Regions from separate parts of the Massilia sp. TSP1-1-2 genome, predicted to be linked through region 3. Evidence: predicted binding sites of a transcription regulator. Region 3 holds the regulator's gene; each other region holds the start of a gene.
The links. The regulator FNR, encoded in region 3, switches genes on or off when oxygen is low (the NO sensors DNR and NnrR bind a similar motif). The targets are predictions, from matches to a motif close to TTGATNNNNATCAA.
Positions count from the first base shown of each region.

Region 1: the regulator FNR is predicted to act here: its motif matches at 2,390-2,403, upstream of ACP7BV_RS00365 (glycine-rich domain-containing protein).
Region 2: the regulator FNR is predicted to act here: its motif matches at 2,326-2,339, upstream of nirK (copper-containing nitrite reductase).

Region 1 is NZ_JAFCTU010000001.1:75,303-79,523, forward strand. It holds gene ACP7BV_RS00345 (SDR family oxidoreductase) at 1-385, shown strand, start outside; gene ACP7BV_RS00350 (hypothetical protein) at 414-617, shown strand; gene ACP7BV_RS00355 (hypothetical protein) at 770-1,039, shown strand; gene ACP7BV_RS00360 (hypothetical protein) at 1,222-1,491, shown strand; gene ACP7BV_RS00365 (glycine-rich domain-containing protein) at 1,623-2,219, opposite strand; gene ACP7BV_RS00370 (CHASE domain-containing protein) at 2,498-4,221, opposite strand, start outside.
Region 2 is NZ_JAFCTU010000017.1:15,689-19,909, reverse strand. It holds gene ACP7BV_RS15755 (hypothetical protein) at 1-392, shown strand, start outside; gene ACP7BV_RS15750 (TlpA family protein disulfide reductase) at 740-1,204, opposite strand; gene ACP7BV_RS15745 (transporter) at 1,216-2,175, opposite strand; gene nirK (copper-containing nitrite reductase) at 2,424-3,848, shown strand; gene ACP7BV_RS15735 (Crp/Fnr family transcriptional regulator) at 3,957-4,221, shown strand, end outside.
Region 3 is NZ_JAFCTU010000021.1:77,806-82,026, forward strand. It holds gene ccoG (cytochrome c oxidase accessory protein CcoG) at 1-608, shown strand, start outside; gene ACP7BV_RS17910 (FixH family protein) at 623-1,156, shown strand; gene ACP7BV_RS17915 (hypothetical protein) at 1,165-1,386, shown strand; gene fnr (fumarate/nitrate reduction transcriptional regulator Fnr) at 1,545-2,306, opposite strand; gene ACP7BV_RS17925 (DEAD/DEAH box helicase) at 2,331-3,584, opposite strand; gene ACP7BV_RS17930 (hypothetical protein) at 3,637-4,179, shown strand.

The DNA.
Region 1 (4,221 bases), on a different contig from region 3:
GCGCCTGGAGCAGGGCACGCCGGCGCTGCTGGCGCAAGACGATGTCTATACCAATCATATTCATGCGGATGACCTGGCCAACATCGTTGCACTGGCCTTGTTCAGGGGTTTGCCTGGACGGATTTATCATGCCGTCGATGACACCCACATGCTGATGGCCGATTATTTCGACACCGTTGCTGATGCATTCGGTATGCCGCGTCCGCCACGGCTGGCGCGCGCGCCGCTGGCAGAGCGCGTCTCGCCCATGCTGCTCTCGTTCATGTCCGAGTCGCGCCGCATGAGCAATGCGCGCATCAAGGGTGAACTGGGCGTGCGCCTGCGGTTTCCCGAGCTGGCGAGCGCCGTGGCGGCGATGGGGCGCGCGGGGGTGCTGGTAGAATGACGCCCTTCCCAGATTAGATGAGCCTCCCATGACCTACGAAGAATATCTCGACGAAGTAACCACGCTGATCACCGAAAAGTACCAGCTGAGCGACGCGGCCGCCATCAAGCTCGTGGTCAAGGCCCAGGATCTGGATTTTTTCATCGAACACGATGACAAGGAAGCCTTGCGCACGGTTGATCGCGCGCATCAGGACGCCAAGACCTTGTACCTGGCCAGCCAGAAGAAGTGAGCAGGAACCAAGCAGAAAGTAAGCAAAAAGTAAGCAAAAAGTAAGCAAAAAGTAAGCAGGCGCGCACTTGAGCTTCGTCAAGCGCGCTGCGGCGCGCGCACGTATCGTGAGCAATGTCGACCCACGGTCATTCACTTGTGCTAGAGCCCGCTATGCCGCATCGCGTCACACAGCCCACCAAGGAGCAAGTCCGCGCCTACATGTTCGCGCGCGAGACGGCGCGCCGTCCGCCGCCGCCGCCCGAGGAAATCCGTCGCCAGCTCGGCTGGCGCCTGCAGCGTGATGACGACCGCCTGTTGTTTCAATTCTATCTAATTCCCACAACTTATACCCAGATGGCGACCAGGCTCACGCTGGAATGGATGCTCGCCGTCATGCGTCCAGCGTTAGTTGCCGCACACACTCGCGAAAATTTACTTTAGTACAACGCGTTTTTGTGTGAAAATGTCGCAGCTTGAGCAAATACCAATAAATATCCGGTTATTACCGAATGACTGGTAAGCCCCGTACGTTCTGCGAGTATTGACTTGTTTGACTTGCTTATGGCTGGTAAAGACGAGCCGGAGGCGAATAAGCCACGGAATGTGAATTTTTGAGAGAATTGATGATGACGAAACGACACATGCCCGAAGAAGTGACCTATGACCCGAACAAGGTCCTCGATGCCATCATGGAGAAATTAAACCTGAAAAATGACGCGGCACTGTCGCGCGCATTGGAAGTGGCGCCACCGGTGATCAGCAAGATTCGGCACCATACGTTGCCGATCGGCGCCACGATCTTGCTGCGCATGCATGAAGTGAGCGAATTTAGCATTCGCGAACTCAAGTCGCTGATGGGGGTCGAAGTGACCCCCATGCATATCGCGGCCTGATGACGCGCTGCGCAGGTCCGCAAAGGGCCTGCGCCTTAGTTGCTCCGTGCCCCGCCAGGGCTGGCGGGGCGCGCCTGCGGCGTATGGGCAAGGCGCCCATAGTCGCCGTCCTTGTTCAGGCGCTTCCCGCGTCAGGCAAAGGTCCGAGCGGCGACGGCCGGTACTGGCCGCCGCATCCGGGGCGTGTCGCCGATCGCCGTTTTAGCGTTCGCCGGCTTGGCGTGCATCATGCAAAAGGGGTGGCAACGGGCGATGCACACGCCTGCTTGTGCGCTCGCATTTTTCGCGGCCCCCCGGGAGGGGGCGCCATCGGCCGTTGCGCCGGCGCTCTGGTCGAGGCAATAGGCTTCAGGCCGGATATAAGCTTCGCCGAAGGTCGCTTCATACAATTGCTGCATGCGCTCGCCGGGCGACACCACATCGGCTGCGCTCCCTTCATCGCCGTACGGGTTGTGGTGCATGAAGCAGCCGAAAACATCATCGCAATCGGCTGCGTACTTTTGCGTATCGAGAATGTGGTAGTGCCAGAAGGTATCGACGGCTTTCGTCGGCGAGGCTGCTTCATTGGGGAAAGCATGCATCAGGTGAAGAAAACGCCGATATTCAACATCCATGGCCTCGACCTTGGCCCTGCTCCATCCTTCGCCATGCTCGGCGTCCATCAGCTTGTTCTTGATTGGCTCCAGATTCAAGGCGGCAATAGCGTTCATTACGTTATTCGTTTTCATGATCGTTCCTCTTTATAGAGTGTGGTTTTGGTTTGATGACATCCCTAGTTTTACCGATGAAGCGGCGTTCCCGTCGATCCTCCTTTCTTGTCCCAGTCGAAAATCACTTTCCTATTTACATTGATTTTCGTTACTTGATGAAGATGTTGCTCCGGTGCGCCGTTGCTAACTTGAGTTTCGTCAACAATTATTTGGGTTAAATCCGAGCCCTTCAAGCAGCCGCTGACACGTTTCCCGACCCATCGCGCTGCGTCTGTTTAGGACAGGGCTGCAGCGTGTCAGACAAGTTCCGCTTGCTGCCCGGCGGCGTCGGCGCCGCTGTGCGTTGCATCAGGCGCGCCGTCACCATGAAGCGGCACCGAGACGCACACTGTGGTGCCTTCGCCGTCGGTGCTGCTGATCAAAAATGCCCCGCCCAGGATGCTGATGCGCTCTTCGATGCCCACCAGGCCGAACGAGCCTGCCTTGCCGCGCTCGCGCTCGCCCAGCCCGATGCCGTTGTCGATCACCGTCATGGTCAGTTCCTGACCTGTCGAGGTCAGTTCGACCCGCACGCTGGTGGCGTGCGCGTGGCGCACGATATTGCTCAGCGATTCTTGCAAGATGCGGAAAAACGCGGTGGCGGCATGGTCGCCCAGCGTGATTTCCTTCGGTTCGGCAACCAGTTCGCACGCGATGCCCGTGCGGCGTCGGAACTCGGCGATCTGCCACTCGACGGCGGCCGACAGACCAAGGTCGAGCACATTCGGGCGCAGGTCGTTGATGATCTGGCGCACGCTCTTGATGGTCGTGTCAATCTGCGACAGGGTCGAGCGGGCGCGCGCATGCAGGCGCGGGTGGCGGTCGCGCGTGCGCGTGGCCAGCATGTCGGCCTCGATGCGCAGCGCCAGCAGGTTCTGTCCCAGGTCATCGTGAATTTCGCGGGCGATGCGTTTGCGCTCGCCTTCCTTGATCTGGTCGGCATGGGCCGCCAGCCGGCGCAGGTTGTGGTGCGACTGTTCCAGCTTGGTCTGGCTTTCGCGCAGTTCGCGCGTCATGCCCTTGGCCATCTTGATGGCGCGCCGGCGCGACGACGTCAGTGCATGAAACAGCGCGTACAGCAGCATCGAGCTGACAAAACCGGCCAGCATCGCCAGCCACGGCAGGAATTCCTCGAACCCCGTGTGCAAATCGCGCGCATCAACGCTGAACGTGGCATCCCACCGGCGCCCGTGAAAGTTGATCGGCAAGGTATTGCTGAAGCGGTCGGAAAAAAATCCATGCGAGGTGCTCGTGCCGCGCAGCGTATCGAGCAACACGCGCCCGCGCTTTTTATCGAGGCCAGGGTCGTTGTCCACCAGCGTCATGCGCACATGCCTGACCGGCATTTCATCGATGACGCCCGAGACCAGCGTATCGACCGAAAAAGCGATGCCAACGGCGCCCACGAAGGCCACGCGCCGCGCGTGCACGGTGTCGGTCGGCGCGTTAGGCATGTAGATCGGCAAGCGCATCGCCAGGACGGTGCGTTGCGGTCCGGACGGAATGGGAATCGGCATTCCCGAGGCGATCAAGTGGCCGCCTTCGCGCAAGCGGGTCTGGTTTTCCGCCTGCAGGGGGTTGGCCAGCAAATCGAAGCCCAGCACCTTGATGCCCGGCTTGACAGGTTCGAAGACGGTAATCACGCTGTATTCGGGGCGCCTGCCCGGCGGATGGATCTCGAGCAGCGTGTTGCCTTCCTGTTCCAGCGCCAACTCAGCGTTCAGCCGTTTTTCGAAGACCGCGCGATTCTCGTCCTTGACGGACTCGGCGAAACTGATCACCTCGACGGCGGGAAAGTTGTGCGGCAAATCCAGGCCGCTGACGTAACCGCGAAACTGGCGGCGCGACAAGGGATAGCTGGTCTGGAAGATGCTTGCCGTGCCGCGCAACACGTCGGTATAGGATTTGATGCGCGCCACGATGATGTTGCGGGCGTTTTGCGCGTGCGCCGAAAAGCGCATGCGCGAATCCGCCTCGATTG
Region 2 (4,221 bases), on a different contig from region 3:
CTGTCGATATCGTTTATCAAAGTAAAATTCTCAGTGAAGAGCAAACCTCAAAGCTCGTCGCTCTGCTCTGGGAGATGGACCAAGAAGTTGGTGCAAACCGGAGTGTTGATCTGAAGATTCTGAACACGCCAGAGGTGAGTTCAAAATCATGTATATTCGCGCCGCACCACAGCATTACTTTTTTTCTCCAGAAAAACGAACCTAAGAAAATGTCTATTGATTTTGCTTGCGGCAGGGCGGAATGGGCGGGCTCAGCAGCATCTGTTCCTGGGGCCTTTATTTCAAAGTTCTATGGCTTCGCGAAACTCATTGGAATTAATCCACTTCAAAACTGGGAAGACTTAGCCGCGAAACACCTTAAAAGCGACCCGGAAAAGAAAACCTCGCGATAACGAGGGAAGCCGCCACGGAACGGCACGGGGTAGTTATGCCGTTCGATCTATCCTCCTATTGATATCGAGGGGGGGGGGGCGCCGCGGGAATGCCGGTATCCGTGGCGTCGCCTTGCGTGCAATCGCCGTCGAACCCAGCTTTTCCTCGCCGCGCAGCGCCGGACCTCGACCAAGTTCATCGACGGCCAGCGCCCGTCATAGGCTCCCCGCGCTGGCGACAACGATGCCTTCAAGCTGGCGCTCGCGCACGCAGGGTGCGACTTCGGCCAGGGTTTTCTGTTCTCACGTCCGCTCGCCGCCGCCGACATGGGCGCCTTGCTGGGCCATCAGCCCTCACCCACAAGCCGCTACGGGCGCAGCCGGCCTGGCACGGCCGGCAAATGCGTTTCCAGTTCCGCCCGGGTCAATTGCCCCAGCCGCGTCAACACCAGCTTGCCTTCCGGGTTGAACAGCAGCGTGGTCGGGTAAGCTTGCACCTTGAATTCCTTGATGGCTTGCTCGTTGCCGGCAATGATGGGGTAGCTCACGTGCAGCGCCCTGGCGAACTGGCGCAAGCGCATCACGCTCTCGCCGTCGGCCGCCAGTCCCAGCACCATTACGTCGCTGCGCGCGTGCGACAGCGCTTCGAGTTCGGGCATCTCCTGAATGCACGGCGCGCACCATGTGGCCCAGACATTGAGCACCACCCATTTGCCGCGATAGGCTTCGAGCGTGTGCAGCTTGCCTTCGACATCGGTCAGGTGCATGGCGTGGGCGGGCGACAAAGCGGCAACGGCCAGCAGGGCCGCCGCCAGCAGGGAGCGGGTACGCATCCGGGCGCGCATTACAAGCGGGCCGACAGGCCGATGACCAGTGCGCGGTTGGCCGTCAGTTGCACGCCGGTGACGTGGCGGTGCAGCGGCACCTGGTAGAACGCATACAGTTGCGTCGACTTGCTCAGCGCATAGCTCAGGCCCGGGCTGGCGTACAGGAAGCGTCCGCCGCTGCTGGCCGGTTCCGCTTCGCTGCCGCTGTCGGCGCTCTTGTGGACGTAGTTCAGCTGGCCCTGGATGCCCAGGCCGCCAGCCAGGCCCTTGCGCACGCCCACATCCACGCCGAGCTGGGCGCCGGGGCGGAAGTTTTCGCGCGTGTTGATCGCGTGCTGGTACTGTGCCTGGGCAAACCAGGAAGCGTCGAGCGCGGTCAGTTTTTGATGATAGTAGCTGCCTGCGATCAAGTCCATGGTGCCGCTGCCGGGCTGCATGCTGCGCTCGGCCCGCGCACCCTGGGCGTTGCTCTCGTCATATTTTCCGGTCGGCAGCTTGACGCCGAAAGTAATGCCGGCGCTGGCCGGCTTGAGCGGGTCGGCCACGCCCGTCAACTGGTAGCGCCCAATGATGCGCGCGTCGTTCAAAGCGGTAAATTTCCAGCTGTCGCCGATCTTGGCGCCGTGGTGATTGTGAATATGAAAGTGTTCGCGCTGAACAGCCGCGGCGCTGACCGTCAGGCCAAAGCCATTGCCGAAATTGTGGCCGTAGCTTAGCACCACGTTGCGGTTTTGTGTGCTCACTTCGTCATGGTGCGAGGGGACCTGGCCGACCGACACCTTATCCGAACCGGACATCGGCTGGTCCTGGTTCATGTACTCGTAGCGCAGGTCGAAGGCGTCGCTTGCTTCAGTCAGCGCGCTCTCGGCTGTCCAGTTGGTGTTGACGGCGCAAAAGGAGGCGCCGCAGCTGGCCAGCGCAATTGATGGCGCCAGTGCTGCAAGGGCCGCGGCCAGGAGAGTGTGCGTTGTTTTCATAATGTGTCCCTGAGAATGAAAGCCTGCCAGGGCAGGTATGGACGACTGCTTGTCGTGGCGTGGAAATCATACTTTTAGCGCGCATGTTTTTCACATGATCTACATCAAAATTTTCCAGAAAACCCAATAATATTGCAGGTTGGGAAATTTTTGATCTGGATCAATTTTTTAATATGCTGATCAAATGTATGATTTGATCAAGGTCAAGCGGTGCAGATTCGCACCAGACATTACTAGGTGAGAAAAACATGAAAAGGACCATCATTTCGCAAGCCCTCCTGACGCTGGTTATCGGCGCAGCTTCCTTGTCGCCAGCTGGCTTGTCGTCGGCACTTGCCCAGCACGCCGGACACGGCGCCGCTACGGGAAGCTCGGCCGTTCAGTACCGGCCGGACGTGACGTACACGCTGCGCACCGATATTGCCGACGGCAAGCTGGTGTTCATCAGCGAGACGGGCGCCAACAAGGGCACGGCCAACCCAACGCTCAATGTGCCTGAAGGCGCAGTAGTGCAGATCAATCTGGTCAATGGCGACGGCGCCACCCACGACTTGACGGTGCCCGACTTTAACGTCAAGTCGAACCAGATCAACGACAAGGGCGCCAGCACCTCGATCGTCTTCAAGGCCGACAAAAAGGGCGTCTTCAATTATATCTGCTCCTTGCCCGGCCACGTTGCGGCCGGCATGATCGGCAAGATCATCGTCGGCGGGGCAGTTGCCGCGCCGGTGGCCAAGGGCGCCGACATTTCGCGCAACCCGACCGACGTGGGTACGCCGGTCGGCGCGCGCGGACCGCAAAAGCTGACGGTCGGGCTGGAGACGACGGAAGTCGTCGGCCAATTGGCTGACGGCACCACGTACAAATACTGGACCTTCAACAGCAAGGTGCCCGGTCCCTTTTTACGGGTACGGGTCGGCGACACGGTCGAGGTAAACCTGAGCAACGCCAAGGATAGCCACATGATCCACTCGGTTGACTTCCATGCAGTAACCGGTCCCGGCGGCGGCGCTGCAGTCACCCAGGCCGCGCCCGGCAGCACCAAAAGCTTCACGTTCAAGGCGCTCAATCCCGGCCTGTATGTGTATCACTGCGCCACTCCGATGGTCGCCCAGCACATCTCGAACGGCATGTACGGCATGATCCTGGTCGAGCCGGAAGGCGGCCTGGCCAAAGTGGACCGCGAGTTCTATGTGATGCAAGGTGAGCTGTACACCGCTCAGCGCCACGGCACGCCAGGCGAAGCCGAGTTCTCGCTCGAAAAACTGCTCAACGAGCAGCCCGAGCACCTGATGTTCAACGGCACCCACGATGCGCTCACCAAGACGCACCGCATGGAAGCGAAAGTGGGCGAAACGGTGCGCATTTTCTTCGGGGTGGGCGGGCCTAACCTGACGTCGAGCTTTCACGTGATTGGCGAAGTGTTCGACCGCGTCTATTCGCAGGCTGACCTGACGTCGCTGCCGGCAAAGAACGTGCAGACGACAACGGTTGCGCCCGGTGGTGCTACGATGGTGGAATTCAAGGTCGAGGTGCCGGGGCGTTACATCCTGGTTGACCATGCACTGTCGCGCATGGAAAAAGGCCTGGCCGGTTTCCTCTACGTGACGGGCAAGGATAACCCGGAAGTGTTCCGTACCACCAGCAGGCCCGACGCCCCTTCAGGACACTGATCCGGCAACGCGTTTTGCAAGACCCGCAGCCTGCGGGTCTTTTTTGCGTTGTGGTTTGGCGTTGTAGTTTGCGTTTGTACTTAGCTTCGTTTGAATGAAAGATGCACCATGCTTACCTCCAAAATCGACCGGCGCGAGTTTCTCAAGCGGCTGCCGCTGTTTGCCGACTTCACCGCCGACGAGCTCACCGTGCTCGCCGCCGCCACCCACGAAGTGCATGTCCCGCGCGGCACGCCTATTTTCCACCGGGGCGACCCGTGCCGCGGCTTTCACATCGTCATTTACGGCCAGGTCAAACTGGGCTTTTTGTCAGTCCAGGGTGATGAAAAAATCGTCGAGATCATCGGGCCGGGCTTTAGCTTTGGCGAAGCGC
Region 3 (4,221 bases):
TGTGCGTGCAGGTGTGCCCGACCGGAATCGACATTCGCAATGGCCTGCAGTATGAATGCATCGGCTGCGCGGCCTGCGTGGACGCTTGCAACGGCGTGATGGACAAGATCGACCTGCCGCGCGGGCTGATTCGCTATTCGACCGACCAGGCCATGGAAAAGGGCTGGTCGGCGCGCCAGATCGGGGCGCACATCGTGCGCCCACGCGTGCTCATTTACAGCGCGCTGCTGGCCCTGATCGGCATCGGCTTTGGCACCGCGCTTGCGCTGCGCACCCCGCTCAAGCTTGACGTCATCCGCGACCGCGGCTCGATGGGGCGCGAAGTGGGCGACGGCGTGATTGAAAACGTGTACCGTCTGCAGGTGATGAACACCGGCGAAACGGCGCATCGCTTCCACATTGTCGTCAGCGGCCTGCCCGGGGTGCGCCTGGCCGACCAGGAAGAAGTGCTGCTCGACGGCGCCAGCACGCGCGCCGTGCCGGTGCGGGTGCAGACCGAACGGGCAGCCCTGACGGGCGGCTCGCATGCGATCATGTTCGAATTGAGCGCGATCGACCAGCCCTCGCTCAAGGTCACCGAAAAAGCCGTATTTATCGTACCGAGATAATGAAGGAGAACCGCATGCAAACTGCTTCCCAACCCAGGCTGCGCACGGCGCCGCCATGGTATGCCCAGCGCTGGCCATGGCTGCTGATGCTCGGGCCGGCCGTGGTCCTGGTGGCCGGCGGCTACACCGGTTACCTGGCCTATACGCGCCAGGACGCGATGGTGGTCGACGACTATTACAAGCAGGGCAAGGCGATCAACCAGGACTTGCGGCGCGACCGCGTGGCCAGCGCCCAGCGCCTGTCGGTGGCGCTGCACTACAACGCCGGCGCGCATGCGATGCAGGGCGAATTGACCAGCTTTGGGCGGCCGGTTACGACCCCGTTCAGGATCGGACTGGCGCATTCGACGTTGCCTGAAAAAGACATTTTGCTCGCCGTGTATCCGGATGCGCAGGGGCGTTTTTCGGCGCCGCTGCCGGCGCTGGAGCAGGCGCGCTGGCAGGTGAATGTGGAAGGGGGCAAGCGCGACTGGCGCCTGGCTGCCGAATGGCAATTTCCGGCCCAGCAGTCGATGACGATCGACGCCGATGCGGCCATTGCGCCATGAGGCAGGGCATGAAGCGCCTGGCGATGGCGGTGCTGTGGCCATCGTTCCTGGCCGCGGCGCTCGCTGAAGGCTTTTTCTTCTCGTGGGTCGAGCCGGAAGCGCTGTCGTCGCTGGCGCCGATGGCGGTCTACAGCATCGGGTTTTTCTTCTTCTGGACGTTTTGCACGCTGGCCGGCTTGCTGACGGGGTATTTGATCGTGGTGCCGGACGATGGAAAGGCGCCGTTTTGAGTCGTTGGGTCCCATGGGGCCCAAGTGACCAACGACGGCTGGCGCGTGAACGCGGGGGCGACGATTGGCGGCAATGGAACGGTTCAACTGAGCCAATGTTCCATGGGTCCGTCGCGTGCGCGACGACGATGTGGGGGGACTGTTACGGGTAGCCTGACTCAGGCCATCGGGCTGCACTGCGCGGTACCGGCGGCCATCGCCTTGAGCATCACCGGGTCGAGCAGCGTCACTTCGCGCTTGTCGACCTTTAACCAGCCCTGCTTTTTGAAGCGCGACAGCAATCGACTGATGCTTTCAATGGTCAAGCCCAGATAATTGCCAATATCTTCACGCGACATGCGCAACTGAAAGCTGGTCGGCGAATACCCGCGCGCCGCGTAGCGCGACGACAAATTGACCAGAAACACCGCAAAACGCTGCTCGGCGCGCATATTGCCCAGCAATAGCATGACGTTTTGTTCACGCGTGATTTCCTGGCTCATGATGCGGTGAAAATGACGCAGCAGCGTCGGCACCTGGCCGAACAAGTCTTCAAGGCGGGTGAACGGAATCTCGCACACTTCGCTATCCTCGAGCGCCACTGCGTCGCAATGGTGGCGGTCGCCGCTGATGGCGTCCATCCCCAGCAATTCGCCGGCCATCTGAAAACCCGTAATCTGTTGTTCTCCGGCCGCATTGACCTGGTAAGTCTTGAAATGGCCGAAGCGAATCGCGTACAAACTGCGAAAAGGCTGATCCATTTGGTACAGGCGCTCGTCGCGCAAAATGCGGCTGCGCTTGCCAATGATCTGGTCCAGCCGACTCAGTTCGCCCTCGTCGAGCCCCATGGGAAGGCATAATTGGTGCATGCTGCATCCTGCGCAGCTTGCTTTCAAGACGTTGATATTTAATACAGCTGCAGGGGGATTCGGTTGATTCATTCAGGCATCATACTTCATCGCAGCTTATCGGGTTTTTAAAAAGCGGACATCCACGTGCAAAACATCGCCCGTCACCTTGGCCTTTTTCGCCTTCTTCGGCTTCTTGACGACCTGGCCTGCCGTATCGGTCAGCGGCACCCGGTGCTCGGGCGAAAAGCCGGGCTCTTCGATGCGTTCCAGGGTTTGCCGCGTGAACATTTCAATGGCGGCGAGCAAGTCCACCTCATCGGCGCATACCAGCGACACCGCCTGGCCCGCATTGCCCGCGCGGCCGGTGCGGCCGGTGCGGTGGATATAGTCTTCGGCCACGGTGGGTAAGTCGAAATTGACCACTTGCGGCAAGTCGTCGATGTCCAGCCCGCGCGCGGCGACGTCGGTTGCCACCAGTATCTTGCACTGGCCCGCCTTGAAACGCTCCAGCGCCCGCAGGCGCGCCGGCTGCGCCTTGTCGCCGTGAATCGCGTCGGCCGCCACGCCATTTGCCGCCAGGGTGTCGACCAGTTGGTCGACACCCTTGCGCGTCTTGACGAACACCAGCACCTGGCCCCAGCGCAGCTTGTGCAACAAATGCAAGAACAGCTCGGGCTTGCGTTTTTTATCGACCGGCACCACCCACTGCCGAATCCGCTGCACCGTGCTGTTGCGCGCGCTAACTTCAATGCTCAAAGGGTTGTTCAAGAGCTTGCCGGCCAGCGCGCGGATCTCGTCGGAAAACGTGGCCGAAAACAACAGGGTCTGGCGCTTGGCGGGCAGGGCGGAAAAAATGTCATTCAGTTCGCGCGAAAAGCCCAGGTCGAGCATGCGGTCGGCCTCGTCGAGCACCAAGGTTTGCAACTGGTCGAACTTGACCGCATTCTGGCGGTACAGGTCGAGCAGGCGCCCGGGCGTGGCCACCAGTACGTCGAGCCCTTTGCGTAGCTTCATCATTTGCGGATTGATGCTCACGCCGCCGTAAGCGACATGGGTGCGCAGCGGCAGGCCGGCGCCATATTCCTTGAAACTGTCGTGCACTTGCTCGGCCAATTCGCGCGTGGGCACCAGCACCAGCACGCGCACCGCGTTGCTGCCCACCTGGCCGCCTTCCATGGTCAGGCGCTGCAGCAGCGGGAGGGCGAAACCGGCGGTCTTGCCGGTCCCGGTCTGGGCTGCGGCCATTACGTCGCGCCCGGCCAGGATCGGGCCGATCGCCTGTGCCTGCACCGGCGTGGCGCTCGTGTAGCCCAGCGCATCGAGCGTGCGCATGAGCGGGTCGATCAGACCGAGGGAAGCAAACGACATGGGCAAACCTTGCAGCGTTGGGAATGGAGCCGACAGTTTAGCCTGTCCGCCCGTGTCCGTCCCACAAAGGTGGGCCAGCGCGGCCGCGACGCTGCATTGCCAGCCTTCGGCTCAAGGCAATGTGGGGAGCGATGTCTCATCACCGGAAATTAGTCTGGCCCATCTGCATCACGACTTGCTGATTTTGGGACATGGAAATTATGGCGACCGCATTCAAAAAGACGCCGGGTATACGCATTCGGCGCGCTCACTGGCTCGCCTGCTCGAGAAACGGGGTCTGCCGAAAGCGTTTGCGGGCAAGGTCATCCTATGGTCGTGTTTCGGCGGCGCGGCCGCTGGCATGGCGCAATCGCTGGCATTCAAATTGTCCTGTCGCGGCTATACGAACGTCCAGGTAGGGGGCTGCCGCTGGATAACGGGCACCATCGTCAACCGTGTGCTGTTATGCCGCAGAAATACCACGCCCGAGCATATAGCCGGTGTGGATGCTCCCGCCGCCATGGAGGACATGATGCGCTACTGCGATAGGACCGTCGACGATGACATTGGCTGGTTTTCCCGCCTCCGTCGGCCCCTGCGGGGTTCTGTCGGATAATGCCGGAAGTCACGGACCGCGCTTGCTAAGCTGCGCCTACGA